2 regions of the Thorsellia kenyensis genome follow, and region 1 is predicted to be linked to the other one. Evidence: predicted binding sites of a transcription regulator. Region 1 holds the regulator's gene; the other holds the start of a gene.
What was found. The regulator PhoB, encoded in region 1, activates phosphate uptake and scavenging genes when phosphate is short. The targets are predictions, from matches to a motif close to CTGTCATAAAACTGNCNNAT.
Positions count from the first base shown of each region.

Region 2: a site for PhoB is predicted at 1,343-1,362, ahead of glpT (glycerol-3-phosphate transporter). Genes of this name have one in related genera too.

Region 1 is NZ_JBHLXE010000108.1:37,295-40,500, forward strand. Features, by position in the region: gene ACFFIT_RS11420 (M24 family metallopeptidase) at 1-120, opposite strand, end outside; gene gpmB (2,3-diphosphoglycerate-dependent phosphoglycerate mutase GpmB) at 294-938, shown strand; gene phoB (phosphate regulon transcriptional regulator PhoB) at 1,336-2,034, shown strand; gene phoR (phosphate regulon sensor histidine kinase PhoR) at 2,159-3,206, shown strand, end outside.
Region 2 is NZ_JBHLXE010000103.1:20,268-23,473, reverse strand. Features, by position in the region: gene ACFFIT_RS10515 (leucyl aminopeptidase) at 1-758, shown strand, start outside; gene ACFFIT_RS10510 (hypothetical protein) at 988-1,182, opposite strand; gene glpT (glycerol-3-phosphate transporter) at 1,443-2,783, shown strand; gene metA (homoserine O-acetyltransferase MetA) at 3,196-3,206, shown strand, end outside.

The sequences.
Region 1 (3,206 bases):
ATGTCCTGTCAGATGATAAAAATTTTCGGGAGTGGACAAAATAAGTGCATCAATATTGCGTTCATTCATTAATTGCCTTGCTTTATCAGTGATTTGTATCAAATGAGTTGATTTATTCATAAAGGAATTCTCAGTATAAGGGATTGCTCTATTTAATTTATTTGCTTAGTTATAGCATTGAAAGTTAAATTCTTTGCATAATTATTAGGCATAGTTGATAACGATTTGTTATTCTATCAATGAAGGTTCTGCTTTAAAGTAATCTATTTCAATTGATTGAAAAAGGAGGAGTTATGACAACGGTCTATTTAGTCAGGCACGGTGAAACGGTTTGGAATGCAGAAAGAAAAATCCAAGGTCAGCTCGATAGCCCTTTAACAGCTGAGGGAATATCTCAAGCACATTGGGTAGCAAAAAGAGCAAAAAGCCTTGGGATAACGCATTTATATTCCAGTGATTTAGGACGAGCTGTCCAAACGGCATCTATTATTGCTCAACCTTTAAAATTAGAAGTTATCACTGATAGAAGATGGCGAGAATTAAATATGGGGATCTTAGAAGGACGTTGCATTGATGACCTAAGTGATAAAGAAAATGCAATGAGACGAGCACCTTTATCCGGTGCACTAGATGCACGTATTTTAGAAGGAGAATCGATGCAAGAGATGGCTAATCGATTACATCAAGCGCTTAATGATCTAAAAAGTTTACCTAAGGGATCTATCCCGCTAGTTATTTGTCATGGATTAGCATTAGGGTGTTTAATTGGTACTATCATGGGATTACCTGCTCATGCACCTAGGCGTATCCGTTTGCGCAATTGTTCCTTATCTAGGGTAGATTACCAAAAGAGTGACTGGCTAGCTGAAGGATGGGTTGTAGAAACAGCTGGAGATGTTAGTCATTTAAATGAAAATTCACGTGATGAACTCTTGTAAATACTCATTGGAAATATTAAATGTCCTTTTAACTAAGCGATTGAGAAAACAACTTCTTTTCTTGACTTATGTTATCGCTGTTTTATTACATTTTTTTATGGCCTTTAACAAGAATTTTTATAGTTCAAAATCATTTCATTTACAAGATACATCAAGGACTTGAGGTATATAATCAATTCTCTTCCTCACTATGTTGAAATTTAATTTGTAAGATCATTCAGAATGTTGAAATACTTATTGGGCTATTTTTTCGTAAAAGTATGCGTTTGACTCAGTTTTTTGTATGATTTTAAATTATTTCATAAAAGTGTCATATTTCTGTCGCATACTATTAGGAATAACTATTAATGCATAGTGCAAATTAATAACTTATCGTTAATAACAAAAGGATAAGCGCATGGCAGCACCGATAACAATTCTTGTAGTTGAAGACGAGGAAGCCATTAGTGAAATGTTAACTTTTTTACTAATGCAGTCTGGTTATGAGGTAAAAGTGGCATCAAATATTCAAGATGCTCAGGCTCAATTGATATTTCCATTACCTGATTTAATTTTGTTAGATTGGATGTTACCAGGCGGATCGGGATTAGGTTTTCTTAAGCAATTAAAAAGAGAAAAAACTACCCAATCTATTCCTGTGATTATGCTGACAGCTAAGAATGAAGAACTCGATAGGGTGCAAGGACTAGATGTTGGGGCAGATGATTACATTACCAAACCTTTTTCTCCAAAAGAATTAGTGGCCCGTATTAAGGCAATATTGAGACGTGTGTCTCCCCATGTTTTTGCCGATATCATTGATTTAGCTGGATTAAGGCTTGATACAGCGGCACATCGTGTTTTTGCGTCAGAAATTCCTATAAATTTGGGTCCAACAGAATTTAAATTGCTACATTTTTTTATGAGTCGACCTGAACGTGTTTATAGTAGAGAGCAGCTTCTAGATCAAGTATGGGGTGATGGTGTTTATGTCGAAGACCGAACTGTCGATGTGCACATTAGGAGGCTTAGGCGCGCATTAGAACCCTCGGGACATGATAAAAACATTCAAACTGTAAGAGGTAGTGGCTATCGTTTTTCCGTGAAATTAGACTAAAAGTGTGAACATGGGTTATGATAGATTAATAGCCACCATTATCTTTTATTGGATTAAGGGTCAATCTTAAATGATGGACCTTTTTTACATTTAAACTGACTGATTTTCTTCAAGGAATTCTATTTTGCTTCAAAAACTCACCTGGCGTTCTTTTTTATTTTCTTTTTTTCTTATTCTGACACCTTTTGCCATATTGGGGGCCTTGTTGGGTCACTTGGCCTTTGGGATCTCTTTTGGCTTATTGATTTTATTGCTGTGGAATTATCATCAACAACTCAAACTCTCCTATTGGTTATGGCAAGATAAAAGTATGACTCCGCCGACTGCAAAGGGGCATTGGGAAGTGATTTTCTATGGCTTATTACAGTTACAAAAACGTAACAGAAAGCGTCGAAATGAGTTAGCTACATTAATTAAAAGATTTAGAAGTGGTGCTGAATCCTTACCTGATGCATTAGTGATGATAACGCCTGATGGTACTATTTTTTGGTGTAATCGCTTAGCTGAGAATTTACTTGGATTCAAATGGCCTGCTGATAATGGCCAAAACATTCAAAATTTACTTCGCTACCCTGAGTTAGCAACCTATTTAAAAAATAAAAAATTTCATGATCCTTTAACATTGACGCTCTACAGTGAAAAAGATGTTGAGTTTAGAATTATGCCATATATTGATGAAGCATTTATTGTCATGGCAAGGGATGTCACTCAATTGAAACAAGCTGAAATTGCTCGACGTAATTTTTTTAACAATGCCAGCCATGAATTAGGAACACCTTTAACTGTTCTTAAGGGTTATCTTGATATGATAGATGATGACGCATTAGTGGGATATTTACCAGTGAATGCTCTCAATACTATGCGAAACCAAGCGCAGAGAATGGAATCATTGATTGGGCAATTATTAGCTCTCTCTCGCCTAGAATATCAAGTAAACGAGACACAAAAAATGATTGTTCCGATTGCTTCATTACTCAGTACAATTATGCATTCTGCTGAAGCTCTCAATCATCAACGGCATCATTTTTCGGTGTTAATTGAACCAGACTTATACGTCAAAGGATACAGTGATGAACTGCGTAGTGCGATGAGTAATTTAATTGAAAATGCGATAAAACACACTCCGAATGAAGCGAATATTGAAGTTAAACTATTTAGAATCAATACCACCC
Region 2 (3,206 bases), on a different contig from region 1:
TTTTAGAATACAAAGGTTCAGCTAACAAAAACGATAAACCTGTTGTGCTCGTGGGTAAAGGTTTAACCTTTGATACGGGTGGTATTTCATTGAAACCAGCTCCTGAAATGGACGAAATGAAATATGATATGTGTGGAGCTGCAAGTGTCTTTGGTGTGATGAGAGCGATTGCTGAGCTAAAATTACCGATTAATGTTATTGGTGTATTGGCAGGTTGTGAAAATATGCCGGGCAGTAATGCATATCGTCCTGGTGACATACTAAAAACATTATCAGGTCAAACGGTTGAAGTATTAAATACCGATGCGGAAGGAAGACTTGTGCTTTGTGATGCACTGACATATGTTGAACGCTTTAAACCTGAAGTGGTTATCGATATTGCGACGTTAACTGGGGCTTGTGTGATTGCTTTAGGTGGACACATCAGTGGATTAATGTCACCTGACGATACTGTGGCCAATGATCTTCTTAAAGCTTCAAATGCAGCAAATGATAAGTTCTGGCGCTTACCGATGGATGAAGAGTATAACAAACAATTAGAATCTAATTTTGCGGATATGGCAAATATTGGAGGTAGAGCTGGTGGTACGATAACTGCTGCATGCTTCCTTGGACGTTTTACTAAAAATTACCCTTGGGCTCACCTTGATATTGCTGGAACAAGCTATGTTTCTGGTAAAGCAAAAGGTGCGACAGGCCGTCCAGTGACTGCATTAGTTGAGTACTTACTACAAAAAGCAAAAGTCTCAGAAATCTAATAGCTGAATTTTTAAATGAGGTAGCTATATTCAATAGAATATATCGCTATCTCATTTAGCGATTAAGAGATCAAACTATTTACTTTCATTCCATAACTACAGCAGGACAAGAACGCAATAAGCTATTGATTTTATAATGATAGCTTAATTAATATACTGTTGTTTATGTTTATGTTTATGTTTATGTTTATGTTTATGTTTATGTTTATGTTTATGTTTATGTTTATGTTTATGGGCGAATTCGGAACTTGTCAAGATAGTTGTTAGTTATTGGACTCCAATCACGTATACGCCTTTTAGCCCATCTATTAGGATAGATTTCTTTTTTCTGGTTCATTACCACTTGTCTTTTCTGTAATTTAGCCACATCCTTACCTGTGCGTTTATCAGCAGGAGTAATAAATTGATAAGTCTCTTTTTTCAATCTACTTTTTCCTTTATCAATGACATTATTCGTATATGAATCCCTATCTTAGTACATTAAGCATTCATTTAGATTATTATTTGTGAATACAATCACACAAGTATATTTTTTAACTGCTATATTATTGCATTTGTTTAAAGTGTAGGACATTATTACGACTTTATGTCATTCTTATGGCAATAATATTAAAAAAGTTACTATTTTTGTATTTTATTCAATCTTATCTCAACAGAGTGTAGGTTAATTCTCAAGGAGCAAATATGATAGGTTTTTTTAAGCCAGCACCTCATAAGGCTTTAGTGGCAGATGATTTAATTGATCCACTATATAAGCGTTTAAGGTGGCAGTTATTTATTGGTATTTTTTTTGGTTATGCCGCTTATTATTTAGTGCGTAAGAACTTTGCGTTAGCAATCCCGGATTTGATTGAGTTAGGTTTTACTCGTGGTGATTTAGGTGTTGCTCTATCTGCTATCTCAGTTTCATATGGTTTTTCGAAGTTTTTTATGGGCGCTGTATCCGATCGTTCAAATCCAAGGTTATTTTTATCAGCAGGTTTGATATTGTCATCTTTTACTATGATGCTGATGGGATTTTTTCCTTTTGCAACATCAAGCATAGCAATAATGTATGCACTTTTATTTTTTAATGGTTGGTTTCAAGGAATGGGATGGCCACCTTGCGGTCGAACCATGGTTCACTGGTGGTCTCATAAAGAACGTGGAGCAGTAGTTTCAGTTTGGAACACAGCTCATAACGTAGGTGGTGGAATTCCTCCTCTACTTTTCCTACTAGGTATGTATCTTTTCGACGATTGGCGTTCAGCATTTTATATGCCAGCAATCGCAGCACTCATTATGGCCGTATTGGTTTACGTTTTGATGAGGGATACACCTCAATCATGTGGTTTACCGTCGATTGAGCAGTATAAAAACGATTACCCACCTGATTATTCAGATAAACATGAAGAAGAATTTTCTACTAAACAAATTTTTCTGGACTATGTTTTAAATAATAAATTATTATGGATGATTGCGATTGCGAATGTTTTCGTTTACTTATTACGTTACGGTATTTTAGATTGGTCACCAACATATTTAAAAGAAGTGAAAGATTTTACGTTAAATAAATCATCGCTCTCTTATTTCTTATACGAATGGGCAGGTATTCCGGGTACATTATTATGTGGTTGGATGTCAGATAAAGTATTTAAAGGTAATCGTGGAGCAACAGGAGTGTTCTTCATGATCCTTGTTACAATTGCTACAGTAGTATTTTGGTTAAACCCTGTTGGTAATCCAGGTGTTGATATGGCTTGTATGATTATTATTGGTTTCCTAATTTATGGTCCTGTTATGCTTATCGGTCTTCATGCATTGGAACTTGCACCGAAAAAAGCAGCTGGAACAGCAGCAGGATTTACAGGTTTATTTGGTTACTTAGGTGGTTCAGTCGCTGCCAGTGCTGTTGTTGGGTATACGGTAGATTACTTTGGCTGGGATGGTGGCTTTATAGTGATGGTAGGAGGAAGTATCCTTTCAGTTATACTTTTAGCAATTGTTATGGTGATGGAAAAAAAGAAAAAAAATGAAGAAGCCTAATTCTTTACTCATTTTTTCAGTGTACTTAAAATAATTTCTTTCTTATGTTTGTACAGAGTATTTTATTCTATAAATAAAATACTCTGTACTTAATTTTTCTATTAACTGTTTTCCTTCCCTTATTTGCAGGTTCTTTAATTCCCCCAACTTTCTGAATGAAATTTGAACTATTTCAATGGTTTTTGCAAAACACTTTCAGTTAAATAATACGTCATTTTAGGGCATGTTCTCTTAGTAATTTTTTGATAAATAGAGCTTATTCGTGATCTTAATTCAAAAAACAGACTTATCAGCGATATTTGCTCGACATTTAGTTGAAAAAAGGGTATTTTTAGACGTCTAGATTTCTATACGTTTATACGTCTATAAGAGTGGTTTTGGTTGAAGTGAATATAAGTCCTAGGAGTGGAAAATGCCCATAAG